2 regions of the Echinicola soli genome follow, and region 2 is predicted to be linked to the other one. Evidence: riboswitches for the same ligand, from Rfam matches in the RefSeq annotation. Region 2 holds a riboswitch; the other holds the start of a gene.
What was found. Region 2 has a riboswitch for cobalamin ahead of metE (5-methyltetrahydropteroyltriglutamate--homocysteine S-methyltransferase). Riboswitches for the same ligand answer to the same signal wherever they lie in the genome.
Positions count from the first base shown of each region.

Region 1: another riboswitch for cobalamin. It lies ahead of FKX85_RS17695 (TonB-dependent receptor plug domain-containing protein); the one in region 2 lies ahead of metE (5-methyltetrahydropteroyltriglutamate--homocysteine S-methyltransferase).

Region 1 covers NZ_CP041253.1:4,504,993-4,512,623, forward strand. Annotated here, with positions in the region: gene FKX85_RS17690 (hybrid sensor histidine kinase/response regulator transcription factor) at 487-4,617, opposite strand; cobalamin riboswitch at 5,290-5,487, shown strand; gene FKX85_RS17695 (TonB-dependent receptor plug domain-containing protein) at 5,670-7,577, shown strand.
Region 2 covers NZ_CP041253.1:3,074,978-3,082,608, forward strand. Annotated here, with positions in the region: gene istB (IS21-like element helper ATPase IstB) at 1-435, shown strand, start outside; gene FKX85_RS12265 (IS4 family transposase) at 654-1,886, opposite strand; tRNA gene FKX85_RS12270 (tRNA-Pro) at 2,395-2,468, opposite strand; gene FKX85_RS12275 (aldo/keto reductase) at 3,840-4,802, opposite strand; cobalamin riboswitch at 5,091-5,287, shown strand; gene metE (5-methyltetrahydropteroyltriglutamate--homocysteine S-methyltransferase) at 5,493-7,631, shown strand, end outside.

The DNA of each region.
Region 1 (7,631 bases), 1.4 Mb from region 2:
TCTCTTTGCTTCAAAGTAGTAAATATGTCTGTCATTGTGGGTTTAGGTTAATTTCCTAATCTAATGTAGGCCTAAACAAAAAATTAAAGGGCTATGAAATGTTTATTTGAAGGGGCACAAATGTTAACAAGCGGTTTAATGGCCTTATAGTCCGTTAAAAGCTACGTTTTATCATTTCCGTGAGCGGAAAAAAATCAATATCCTCCTGTATTTTGCCAATAATCACTGTCAAGCTCCAGCATTGGTGAACACTAAACCGGGATCAAGCAATATTATGGTTCTATATGGAAAAAGAAAATCAATGCATAAGTTCTATCTATCTTTATCAGCACATGAATGTTATAAACCACAGGACCTGTCCCGATACTCGGGATAAAAAGGGTGAAGCAGGTTTAAGTTTGTAAAAGAAGGATACATCTGAGTTTGTGCCCATCCGTAGCTACATTGAAACTATTCCTGTTCACCATTACCCGATCGATCTAAAAATCATCCACTTCTATGTGCTGCTTCCACTTTTTGTTGTGCATACACCGAAGGCAATACCTGATATTCCGCTTTAAAGTGCTTGGTAAAATACTTGGCATTGTTATATCCTACTTGGTAAGCAACTTCCGCCACGGTAAGCTGGCTCTCACCCAGCAATTGAGTGGCCCTTTCCAAGCGGATCATGCGGATAAACTCCAGGGGCTTTTTACCTGTCAGGGAAGTAAGCTTTTTGTAAAGATGCACCCGGCTCATGGCCAGTTCTCCACTGAGCATTTCTACCGAAAGCTCCGGATTGTCCATATTGTCCTCCACCACTTTTACCGCCTTTTGGATCAACCTGTCATCGAGTGATTCAAGTTTTACCTCACTGGTGATGACCCCTATTCGCTTCTTGAACCGCTCCTGTAACAAACTCCGTTCGTTCAGCAAGTTTCTTATCCGAAGCAATAAAAGCTCCACATTAAAAGGTTTGGTAATGTAATGATTGGCACCACTGTCCAATCCTTCCAGTTGTTTCTCTTCGGAAGATTTGGCTGTCAAGAGAATCACTGGAATATGAGAGGTACGAAGGTCTTTTTTCAGCATTTGGCAGAGCTCCACACCATTCATTTTTGGCATCATCACATCACTGATCACCATATCGGGGATAAACTCAAAAGCCATTTCCCTTCCTTCCTCCCCGTTCAATGCTGTCATCACTTTATAATCCTCCACCAAGCAGGATTTTAGGTAATGCACAAAATCCTCATTATCCTCTACCAGTAACAGGGTCTTTTTCTCGGATTGATCTATCCCTGAAATTTCTTCTTCATCGCTTTCTTCCATCACTTGATCCACATGCTCTATTTCCTCCACGGGCAATGTCACGGTAAAAGTGCTGCCCCTTCCCAAGTCACTTTCCAACAGTACTTCTCCATGATGCAGCCGTGCAAATTCCTGCACAATGGATAAACCAATGCCACTTCCCTGGTTAAGGCTATCACTGTTTTCCTCACCTACATAATAGCGCTCAAAAATTCGCTTTTGGTCCTCCTTACCTATGCCTACGCCAGTATCCTGAACACTGATTGAAAGGATTCCTTTTTCATCTGATGGATTTAACCTTTCATAGTTCACCACCACTTGGATCTCGCCTCCCCTGTAAGTAAACTTAAATGCATTGGAAAGTAGGTTGAAAAGCATTTTCTCCAATTTATCTACATCGAAATGTGTAAATAACCGATGTTTATTGGACTTAAACTGCAATGCAATATTTTTCTTTTCTGAGAGGTCTTCAAACGATTGGGTAGTTTCGCGTAGAAAACCCACAATATCTCCTTCCACAGGAGAAAAATCAATGCCCTCGCTTTCGATTTTTCGAATGTCAAGCAGTTGGTTGATCAGGTTCATCAGCCGCTTGGCATTTCGCTGAATGGTGAGGTATTGGTTTCGGTTATGGAGTGCATTGGAAGTCTTTAGCAATTTTTCCACTGGTGCCAAAATCAAGGTCAAAGGTGTCCTGAATTCATGGCTGACATTGGTGAAAAACTTGGTTTTCATTTTATCCAGCTCCTTCATCCGTCTTGCCTCTTCCCTGTCTTGGGCGATTTGGAGGCGGTCTTTTTCCCTGGCGATGATTTCACGCTGAATCGCCACTACGATCAAGGCCACAATGATAAAGTACACCAAAAATGCCAATGGCGTTTTCCAAAAGGGCGCCAACACCTCTATATCCAGCATCTGGGCTTTTTCGCTCCATACACCATCATTATTGGCAGCTTTCACCTTAAACGTATAATTGCCCGGATCCAAGTTGGTATAGGTGGCCTTGGTGACACCGTCTTCCACATCCACCCAATCACTATCAAAGCCTTCCAACATGTATTGATAATGGTTTTTGTCAGAATGGATAAAGTTCAGTGCAGCAAATTCAACGGCAAAAACATTTTCATTATGCTTCAGCACCAACTTATCGGTTTGGTTGATATTTTGATCCAGTAATACCCTGCCCGCTATTTTTTCCCCAATCTTCACAGACTTGTTAAACAATTGAAAATCCGTCAAAACGGTTTTGGGACTTTCCTCATTCATTCGCATCTTATCGGGGAAAAAGATATTGTAGCCATTCGGTCCACCAAAGACCAATTCGCCTTTTGAGGTTTTCAGTGCTGAATTTTCATTGAAAGAATTTCCTTGGAGCCCATCGCCAACACTGAAATTACGAAAAGCCAGTGATAGGGTATCCGTTGTCCTGTCCACATTAACATGGCTCAACCCATTGGTAGTGCTTAACCATAAATTATGGTGATCATCTTCCAGGATATTTACCACATGGTCAGAAGGAAGGCCATCTGTGTGGTTAAAATTATGGAATACACCATTTTCCGGATCAAAGTACCCCAGTCCTTGAGTAGTAGCCACCCACATAATGCCACTATTATCCCTGAAAATGTCCATGATATTATTGCCCACTACCGACGCCGAATTACCAAGCTCGTGCCCATGGTAAGTGGCAAAACCACTCTTTAGGTTGATAACATCGATCCCATTGCCACCACCTATCCAGAGGTTTCCTGCAGCATCCTCCTCCAACGAAGAAATATAATCACAGTGCATAGGAAACCGGCCCTCAGGACCGATAAAATGGACAAAACCATCCGTTTCCGGGTCATAAAGGTCAAGACCGCTGCGCAAAGTTCCTGCCCAAACATTCCCTTCCCTGTCCTCAAAAAGCTCCCATACACTTTCACCTGATAGACTTTGGGGATCATTGGGATCAGGCTGGTAATTCCTAAAGCGCTGACCGTCAAAACGGCTAAGTCCCTTTAAATAAGTAGCAATCCACAGCTCCCCGTTTTTGTCCATCATCAGGTCCACGATGATGTCTCCTGGCAAGCTGTTTTTTTCGCCTTCTTGATGCTTAAACTCCGTATATCGCTGCCTCTTCCGGTCAAAATATAATAGGCCGTTGCCATTGGTACCAATATAAAAATTGCCTTTTTCATCCTCCACGAAGCAGTTGATATCATTGTAAGGAAGGGACTGCTTGGCCGTCAGCATGTGCTTGACATGGGGAAAACGGATCAGTTTCTCGTTATACAGATTGAGGCCATTTTTGAAAGTGCCTACCCAAATGATACCTGAACGATCCTTCATAAGTGCATACACACTGTTATGTGCCAAGCTGTGGGGATTTTCTGGATCATGTTGGAGATACCTCACCGTCATATCAGTCTTATTTAGGACATTGATACCTCCATGATCTGTGCCGATCCAGATTTCGTTCTTTTTGTTTTCTACTATTCCCCTTACTTGATTATTGTTCAGTTTTGTCTTTTCGGAGTTGGTATGAAGGTGATGTAGCCGATCAGCATAACTGTCAAAATAAAAAAGTCCCTCGCCATTTTCATACAAATAGATCCAAGCATCATCATCACTGTCGATAAAAATCTGAAAATCATCTGTGAAGTTAACATTGGTGTCTGCAAAAAGCTCAATTCTTCGCTTTACTTCTAAGGAATTGGCTTCAAGAATATCCACCGCTCCATTGGAATAGACCAGCCAATATTCACCATTGGAATTTTCCGCAACAGCCGAAACATAATTATAACTGATAGAAGAGAGGTCGTTGCTTTGGTGTTTAAGGTAAATGGTTTCTTTAGAAGCAGGATCATAAATGCTGATTCCCTGATTGGGATGCCCAAACCAATATCGCCCCAAGTCATCTTCATATACTAAATGAACCGCAGTACTTTCAAGGCCATACCGCTTGGCATACCGCAAAAGGGAAGTACTAAAAGTCTCTGTAGAGGCATCATAAACCTCCATAACGTTGTTTCGGTTAAGTAACCAAAGCTCGCCTTCCGGGCCGGACATGATTTTCCGAACACTGTTTTCCGATAAGGATGTGGTGTCATTGGGACGGTTTCTGAACACCTTAAATTCTTCACCATCATAGCGGTTAAGTCCAGAGTTGGTCGCCATCCAAATATAACCAAGCTCATCCTGGTGAATATCTGTAACGCTGTTATTGGACAGGCCATCTTCCACGGTAATGGCACCAAAAAGGTAATTACCCTCCTGCGCATAGGCACTGGAAAGCCCTATCAGCAACAAATAAATATAAAGCAAGTTTGCACAAAAAAGATTCATCTGGCTATTGGGGTCATTGGGTCTTCCCAATATAGCGTAAACTTTACGTCAAATCAACTAATTTGATGGGGCTTAAAGAACAAGTTAAATTATTTCGTTCTGATTTCATGGATTTTCACAGGTAACATTTCACGACTTCCGCAGGGAGTGGTGACTTCAATAGTCCCTTATGAATGCTACGTTCCGTAGGAACATAAATGATCTCGGCTCTATATGGATTATAGTGGGTAAAGATAAGAGGCCAGTTATTTTACAGTTGATTCATGATTCTTTCAAGGAAGAGTTTTCTGTGCTGCCTTTAGGTATTTGAATTTAAAAAATCAAAGAAGAGGGACGGAAAAGGCGCAGTATTACCTGTCAATTGTTTGACTAGATGGAAGGACTGAGCTGGGCTTTCAGCCTGCGTTGGAGGAATGTTTTTGAGCTTATGCCCCCAAGGCAAGACCTCGGGTTAATGTAAGGAAGGCTTTAAGCCTTAATGACTACAAACTATTTTTCTGATAACAGAACTCATTAACAGGGGATTGGGTGAGGACTTAACCATTCCGTCCAAGGATCAATCCTTGGACGATGAAAACACGGCTAGATTTGCAACCTCAAAGGGACTGATTTTTTAAATGTGCTTGCCCTGTTAAAACCAATCCCTATTGCGACTTCCCAATAAAAACCCCTATCTTTGCGCCAGTTTTTGGCACCTATTCGCCCTAAAAGGGGAATGGTTTAATAGGGAATCCGGTGAAAACCCGGAACTGTACCCGCAGCTGTAAGCTCCCAAAAGCAACTGGTAACCAAGCCACTGTCCACCAAATCGGATGGGAAGGCACCAGGTGTGGAGCGAGTCAGAAGACCTGCCATCAACTGCTACATTCAGAGCTTTCGGGTGAAAGGCTATGAAACTTCAAGGGTTCCCATCGATGATGAGGCCTTTAGAGGTTCCATGTGGGCAATGAATTCAATCATTGCGTTCATGAAAATATCCTTAGCGCTGAGGATATTTTTACAGTTTTACCAGAAAGTTCATAGTGTCCAATTATTAACACATTAAACACGCTATGAACAAGCACATTATTTCTTTCCAAAAAAAGAAGGGACTACTCCCCCTCCTTGTCGCAGGCATTTCCCTCTGGAGTGCTCCTGCCAATGCACAAAATGCCCAAGACCTCGATGAAATCGTCGTTACCGGAACCAAATTTGAAATTCCGGTCGAAAAATCAGGAAAAACGATTTATCAACTTAGCCAAGAAGACATCCAGCGAAATGCGGGAAAGACCATCCCTGACCTGCTCAATGAAGTACCCGGGATCCAGATAGATGGTAATTTTGGTTCACCTGGCACCAATGTTAGTTACTTTGTCAGGGGGGCAAGCAGTAAAAACACCCTTATCCTCATCGACGGCACTCCGATCAATGACCCTTCCCTGGCCGATGCCACTTACGACCTTCGGCTCCTCCCACTGGACCAGGTCGAATCCATCGAAGTGCTCCGCGGTGGCCTGAGCACACTCTATGGTACCGGGGCCTCCGCAGCAGTGATCAATATCAAATTGAAATCCGGTAGCAAGGCCAAAAAATTCGGTGGATCAGCTGACTTCAGCGGTGGGTCTTTTAATACCTACCGGGGAAACATCAGCCTAAACGGCCAAACCGATCAATTCAATTACTTGGTGTCCGGAAGCCTTCACAGTTCAGCGGGGTTTTCATCAGCCATGGATACTGCAGCTACCGCTGCCTTCGGCAAAGATGGCATCAATCGAAAAGACCTCATGGTCAAAATGGGCTATGCTTTTTCGGATCGATTCAGGATGGATTTTATTACCGCCTATGATGACATGGAGGCGGATTATGACAATGGTCCCTTCTTGGATGCCGATAACACCCAAACAAGCAATCAGCTGCGGTTTGGCTTGGCACCTACCTATCAGTATACCAAAGGTAATATCAAACTCAAATCCGTCTATAATGTCAGCGAGCGGGAGTTTATCAGTAGCTTCCCTTCCGAATACAAAGGCAGAAACCTTCAGCTAGACCTGACCCAAGAGCACCAAATCATCAAAGGACTGAAAGGACTGTGGGGTGTAAATCTCCAACAATTATCCTACGAACAACCGGGAGAACTAGCTTTTGACAATAACCAGTTTACGCTATTGGATCCTTATGCTTCTTTCTTCTATGAAACTGCCAGTGGCTTCAATGTCCACGCAGGAGCCAGGATAAACACCCATTCGGAATACGATGCCAAGTTCATCTATAATGTCAATCCAAGCTACCTTTTTGAGGTTTCCGATCAAGTGTCCACAAAGATCCTAGCATCCGTGGCCACCTCCTATGTCACGCCTACCCTCTATCAACTCAATTCACCTGATTACGGAAACAGTGCGCTGAATCCCGAAGAATCCCTCAATTATGAGCAAGGCATTTCATTTTATATAGGAAATCAATTTACCTTCAATTTGGTACATTTTACCAGGGATGAATCCAGTCCGATTGAATTTGTATCACTCTATGACGAGAATGGCGGGTACATCGGCGGTGAATACCAAAACACGACCGATAAACGAAGGGTAGAAGGATTTGAAGCAGATTTCTCCTGGCTGGTTAACGAATACTTCAGCATGACAGCTAATTTTGCGCATGTAAGCACCGACAAGCCTGAAACCTTTTATCGTGTACCGGGTAGCAAATGGGGCATGGCTTTTAATGCCAAACCTGCCCAAAACACCCAAGTCTCACTAAAATATAACTACACCAGTAAGCGTACCGTGTATGATTATGGCGTGGGAGGAGCATTTGACCTGGATAGCTATGGATTGGTGGACTTATTCGTCCAGCAGGCTGTTTTGGAAAATAAACTCAACATTTATGGTGGGGTAAACAACTTGCTTGATGAAGACTTTACCGCCATCTATGGTTATACCACCAGAGGTAGAAACTTCAGCATCGGAGCGCGATATCAGTTTTAAGGTATTCGTATTAAGACTTGAATAGTATATTCCTTCCCTTTCTGTGGAGATTAG
Region 2 (7,631 bases):
AAAGGGGAATCGGTGCTGATAACAGGGGCCACCGGCTGTGGTAAAAGTTACCTGGCATCCGCACTGGGACACCAGGCCTGTATCCAAGGGTTCAAGGCCGCCTATTTTAATACCCAGAAACTGATGCTCAAAACCAAGATGGTAAGGCTGGAAGGCACCGCTATCAAGTTCTTTGACAAGTTGGCAAAAGCCGACCTGCTCATCATGGATGATTTTGGGCTCACACATCTGGAAAAACAGCATCAGATGGACTTTATGGAGCTCATTGAGGACCGGCACGGGAAGAAATCCACCATCATCGCAAGCCAGTTGCCCATATCCAGCTGGTATGAGGTGATCGGTGAAGAAACGATAGCCGACGCCATTCTTGACAGATTGGTACACTCATCATACAGAATCGAACTTAAAGGTGATAGTCTAAGAAAAAAAATGTAAAATTGTCATACCATTGGATTCACATGACCAAACCAACTTTTAGAGGGGTCAATATCCCCGGAGAGGGGTCAGTATCATCCAGAATATCCAGGATACCCTTTTCTTTTATCCCAATCGGCCTCCTTTACATATTTTTTTACATTGTTGTCCGGTAAACCCGGATATTAGTTAAATTCAATTTTCAACTTCCTGATTATAAAGTGGTTATTTGGTTTTCGTCAGGGGCAAGCCCCCCTCATCTCAGGGAACAGTGTGTTTTGATTTTTCAAAATATCTTCTTGTATGATGGCTCTCCAGCTTCCTTCCGGATCCTCCAGGAACCTATACAAGCTGATATAATTCATTAATTGCTGTCTGACCAGGGATACCAAGTTGGAGAAAGCCCATTTCCTTTTGACCTGGCTTTTGATCAAGGTCAAAAGGAGATTGGCCAACATGGCCGACCATATCTGTATTTCTATGGCATTTTCATTGTCGCCCAAGAAGTACTTTAAAGGGAAGTTCTGCTTAAGCTGTTTGAATAATAGCTCTATCTGCCAGCGTCTTTTATAGATGAGTGCTATCTTCTCTGCTGCCATCTCAAAATTATTGGTAATCAACTCAAACAGGCGTTCACTTTTGCTGTCCCAATAGGCTATTCTCCTGGAACGGTGCTCCTGTTGCTTGTTCTTGCCATATCGTAAGATGATTTCTTCATCCTTGAGTACTCCGGAATCTGCCTGATCAGGAATATTAAACTCCTTTCGGGCCTGATAGACAGCATTGTCTTTTAACCTGGTCACATACCATATCCCGCTTTCGGTCAGGACCTCATATTTTCCATAATCCACATATCCCTTATCAAAAGTGATGATAGAGCCCCCGGGCAGGTTGAAAACCTCATCCAGGAAGGTATGGTCATGTCGGACAGCCGCACTGTAACGGACAAGATAAGGAACATGGTCACTCGCCCTGATGATGGTGTGCGCCTTAATACCTCCTTTCTTTTTGCCCGTTTTCGGGTTCCTGCCTACTCCCTTGAGAATATCCTTGAACAGACTAATGGTGGTAGAATCCATAATATAGAGCCTCTTCATATCAGCATCCTTCAACCGGCTGTCCGTTAAACTGTCACCATGCCTTTGGTACACACTCATGTATATATCGGCGAACACATCGCTCACACGTCGTTTGTTGGCTTCTGATAACGTACTCCGCCTTACCACATAGTTCAGACCCAAATGGGCCAATTTATGGGCATTGGCCAACAAACCGACAAGTGTCTCACGAATGGAATGATAGCCCTCAAATGCTACAAACAGCATTACTATCAAGTGGTTATAAGTCGTGAACTTCTTCACATAACGCTCCGCATTATGCCTGCGGGCTATCTCTCTTACCTCCCCCTTGTCAATGAACTTTATTAACTGATTGAATATCGGCTGTCCGCTAAAATTACTACTTTTGCCCATGGCTTAACTTTTTTGTGTCGTAACTCAAAAGTAGCCACAATGGGCTGGTTCAGCAATGGACTGGCCCTCTTTCATTTATTTTTTACCGGACACCAATGATTTTTTTAATGATATTTCCCTTTTAGATCCATTTAGGGATACCTTAGATAAACCTGAAACAATCCTGATTTTACTCTTTCCTTGCGAATGATGAAATGGATTCAGATAGTGTTCCTAACCTTCATAATGTTACGATTTGTAGTGTTTTGGGTAATTTTCACATTTGAATACCCATTTTGACGATCAAATCGAATCAAAAGGGTTCGAAATATATTCCTACAAATAACTTTTAAATAATTGATTAAAAGTTAATTAACTCAATTATAGGAAAAATCAGGTTAGCAAAAAATGTCACCTAATTACTCTCATAAACCTTGATTAACATTGGTTTATTTTGCATTGAAAAAAACAAAAAAGCCTGTAAACCATATGATTTACAGGCTTTTACAATCGAAAGGCTTCGAAAGAGTCGGAGTGGCGGGATTCGAACCCACGACCCCTTGCACCCCATGCAAGTACGCTACCGGGCTGCGCTACACTCCGATTATCTTTGGCCAGTTTAGAGAGCAAGGCCACGCTCTATCTATATCAACGAACCCACTACCTCTCCCGACCCCGTCGGGATACGCTACCGGGCTGCGCTACACTCCGATTATCTTTGGCCAGTTTAGGGAGCAAGGCCACGCTCTATCTATATCAACGAACCCACTACCTCTCCCGACCCCGTCGGGATACGCTACCGAGCTGCGCTACACTCCGATTATCTTTGGCCAGTTTAGAGAGCAAGGCCACGCTCTATCTATATCAACGAACCCCACAACCTCTCCCGACCCCAGTCGGGATACGCTACCGGGCTGCGCTACACTCCGATTATCTTTGGCCAGTTTAGAGAGCAAGGCCACGCTCTATCTATATCAACGAACCCCACAACCTCTCCCGACCCCAGTCGGGATACGCTACCGGGCTGCGCTACACTCCGATTATCTTTGGCCAGTTTAGAGAGCAAGGCCACGCTCTATCTATATCAACGAACCCCACAACCTCTCCCGACCCCAGTCGGGATACGCTACCGGGCTGCGCTACACTCCGATTATCTTTGGCCAGTTTAGAGAGCAAGGCCACGCTCTATCTATATCAACGAACCCCACAACCTCTCCCGACCCCAGTCGGGATACGCTACCGGGCTGCGCTACACTCCGATTATCTTTGGCCAGTTTAGAGAGCAAGGCCACGCTCTATCTATATCAACGAACCCCACAACCTCTCCCGACCCCAGTCGGGATACGCTACCGGGCTGCGCTACACTCCGATTATCTTTGGCCAGTTTAGAGAGCAAGGCCACGCTCTATCTATATCAACGAACCCACTACCTCTCCCGACCCCAGTCGGGATACGCTACCGGGCTGCGCTACACTCCGATTATCTTTGGCCAGTTTAGAGAGCAAGGCCACGCTCTATCTATATCAACGAACCCCACAACCTCTCCCGACCCCGTCGGGATACGCTACCGGGCTGCGCTACACTCCGATTATCTTTGGCCAGTTTAGAGAGCAAGGCCATGCTCTATCTATATCAACGAACCCACTACCTCTCCCGACCCCAGTCGGGATACGCTACCGGGCTGCGCTACACTCCGATTATCTTTGGCCAGTTTAGAGAGCAAGGCCACGCTCTATCTATATCAACGAACCCCACAACCTCTCCCGACCCCGTCGGGATACGCTACCGGGCTGCGCTACACTCCGATTATCTTTGGCCAGTTTTTAAGAGGATATCCTCACTCTAAATGTTTCATTTGCCCGAATTCTTCCGGTCTGGAATATGTCAGGATTACCATAAAAGCCGTTTTAGCGATTATGGTGGTGCAAAGAAAACAGAATTTTTAACTATATCAAAAAAATAGCAAAGGCTTTTCTAACTCCATTTGAGTTGTGATCGCTCGTGCCAGTAGTCTTCAGGTGCTACTGCCAGTTTGGAGAGGCTGTCCAGCTCGGCCTGGGTAAGCTGGAAAGTACTCGCTTTAAGGTTTGCTGTCAATTGTGGAATGGTGCTGGCTCCGCTTAGGACGTAGGCAGGGTTGATTTTGTCCATACAGAAGCGAAGCGCAATGGCATCGATGCCTACCTGGTATTTGTCTGCTAATCTTGAAAGGTAAGTGTAGGTTTTTTCGTAATAAGGATATGCATTGTTCGGAAATATTCTGCCATTGGCCATTGCTTCTTTTATGAGGATTTTTACGCCGTTTGTTTTGGCGTTTTGTAGGGTGGAGAATGTGGTTTGTTCGAGGATGTTAAAAGTCACCTGAAAAGTGTCGAATAATGGTGTGTCGTCGACAGCGATATTCATGGCCTGTTCCAGTACTTCCTGCTGCTCTGTGCCGCTGGAACTGAGCCCGATCAATACCCCAGTGGATCGCTTGATCGCAGCTAATTTCTCTAAGACATCCTCATCCTCATTCTCCAAGACGCCAGATGCTAATGTTGCCGAATGGATATGGTAAATCCCGAGAGCAGGACACAATTTCTGGGAATAACCCCACTGTTCCTCCAGTTTTTGCAAGCTGTGTTCCTTGATTTCATGCTTGCCTTCATAGCCCAGTTGCCAGTCAGCAGTATAGGTATAGCCCCATTTAGACCCGAACATCACATCTGGGTGATTTCGGCTTTGGTGCCATTCCAATAGAAACGATTCTCCCTTTCCGTAGGATGCCGCGGTATCAAAATACCTTACGCCAGATTTGTAGGCTTCATCCAGGACTTTTAGGCTGTGGTCGAAAAATGCCTCTTCAGACTTTTCTCGTTGATCTGATGGGTTGATATTGATGTATTCAGGTCTGCCAAGAGCGGCCATTCCTAGTCCGATTTGGGTAGAAGTCATTTAATAGAATTTAAACGGTGAAATTTCCAATTTACAAAAAATCATGTACCAAAACTAAGGTGAAATGGATTGTTGTAAATGAAGCAGTTTAGGGCGTTTGGAGTGGGCGATTTACAAAAAAACAGTAAGATTACAGCGATATTTAGCACTCCAGGTAATCTAAGAGATGCTGAAACTTTCTTTTGTATCACCAATAAAGTAAATGGTGTTTCTTCAAGTCATAAAATTATTTCTACACCAAATTCAATTCTTATCCCTATATTTGCAGCCAAAGTTCTTTTCATATTTACTTCAATAACCAATATAGGTCTCCGACTACGGTCGGAGATAATAGGGAACCGTGTGAAAATCACGGGCTGTCGCGCAACTGTAAGTGACCAAAATAATTCTTGCCCTTGGTTGTCCACTGTTCTGATCGTTTTCAGGATGGGAAGGACGGCAAGAATGTCATGAGCCAGGAGACCTGCCTGTATTGACCTATTCGCAACTTGTGGATAGGAGTGACAATGCTTTCGCGATTTGAAGCTGCTGTCAGGTACACACGCTTTTCCTTTCTTCTCCGGGATCATTGTGCCCAAGGGAAAAGTATGTCTATTTTTCAGTCTCTTCTTACCGTATCATTCCATAAGCATTGTGAAGTGTGGCGAAGGGCTTTTGACGAATTATTTATCACGTTAAAAGTTTTAAACGATGCTAACGCAAAATCTTGGCTACCCGCGAATTGGTAGCAAAAGACAATTGAAAAAAGCCTGTGAGGCTTACTGGGCGGGGAAGATCCCGCTAAATGACCTTCAGGAAACTGCTGCGGAAATCCGGGAAAACAACTGGAAACTACAACAGGAAGCCGGATTGGGCCTGATTCCTTCCAATGATTTCTCCTTTTATGATCAGGTATTGGACATGGCGTTCACGGTGGGAGCCATTCCCGAGCGCTATCATGAGATACTGACGGAACTGAAAAAGCCGGAGCTTGACCTGTATTTTGCAATGGCCAGGGGCTATCAAAAGGATGGACTTGATATCATTGCAATGGAAATGACCAAATGGTTTGATACCAATTATCACTACATTGTTCCTGAATTTACCAAAGGCCAACAGTTTAAGCTGTTTTCTACCAAGGTGCTGGACGAATTCAAAGAGGCCAAGCGCCTAGGCATCCTTACCAAACCAGTATTGATAGGGCCCGTTTCCTTTTTGCTTTTGGGCAAGGAAAAAGAAGAGGGCTTCCACCGCCTTGATCTGCTGAAGCAACTGTTGCCGGTGTATATCGATGTGTTGAAAAAACTGGAAGCCGTGCATGCTGATTGGGTGCAGATTGACGAGCCTTTTTTGGCAATGGACCTTGATGGTGCAGAGCAGTCAGCGATAAAGTGGGCTTATCAAGAAATAAAAAAAGCAGTTCCCGGGCTAAAAATACTCTTGACTACCTATTTTGGTGCACTTGATGATAACTTGGAGTTGGCTGCCGGACTGCCGGTTTGTGGTCTTCACGTGGACTTGGTGAGGAATCCTGATCAGTTGGAAGCGGTATTGGAGAAAGTACCTTCTAATATGAGCCTATCCCTTGGTGTGGTAGATGGGAGAAATATCTGGAAAAATGATTATCAGGCTTCTTTGGAGCTGATCAGGAAGGCTCGACACAAGAAGGAAGATGATCGCCTAATGATCAGCCCGAGCTGTTCATTGCTCCACAGCCCCTGTGACCTGGACGAAGAAACCAAGGAGGAATCGCTAAGTGCTGAACTTAAAAATTGGCTGGCTTTTGCCCGTCAAAAAGTAAATGAGATCGCTGTATTAAGAGCAATTGCCCTCGATGATGGCGTAGCTCGGCACAATGCATTGTTGGAGGAAAATAAGACAGCATTACGCAGCAAGGCAACGTCCATCCAGATACATAAACCCAATATCCAAAAAGCCGTGGCCAGACTTAGTCCTGAGCATGGCCGACGGAAAAGTGCTTTCCCAAGCCGCAAAGCACTACAGTGTGAACAACTTGATTTGCCACATTTTGCCACTACCACCATTGGTTCTTTTCCCCAGACCAGGGAAGTGCGCCAATGGCGCTCTCAATTGAAAAAGGGGATATTGACTGAAAATCAATATAACGCCAATATCAAAGAGGCTACCGAAAAAGCAATCCGTTGGCAGGAAGAAGTGGGCTTGGACGTTTTGGTCCATGGAGAGTTTGAGCGCAACGATATGGTGGAGTATTTTGGTGAAAAACTAGAAGGCTTCGCATTTACCCAGAATGGATGGGTGCAGAGTTATGGTTCGCGGTGCGTAAAACCCCCAATCATCTATGGTGACGTGTCACGACCAGAGCCAATGACATTATTTTGGACAAAATTTGCCCAATCAATGACAGATAAGCCCGTAAAAGGGATGCTTACAGGGCCGGTTACCATTTTGCAATGGTCTTTTGTTCGAAATGACCAACCCAGAAAAGTTACCTGCCAGCAAATTGCCTTGGCAATTCGCGAAGAAGTGAAGGATTTGGAAAAAGCGGGGATTCACATCATCCAAATTGACGAGCCCGCTTTACGGGAAGGGCTTCCTCTTCGACATGCGGATTGGGACAGCTACCTGCAATGGGCTGTGGAATGTTTCCGGATTTCTGCATCGGCAGTGGAAGATTCTACACAAATCCATACCCATATGTGCTATTCTGAATTTAATGATATTATCGAACATATTGCTGCCATGGATGCGGATGTGATTACCATCGAATGTTCTCGTTCACAGATGGAATTGCTGGATGCCTTTGCACAGTTTAACTATCCCAATGACATTGGACCAGGCGTGTATGATATCCATTCTCCAAGGGTGCCT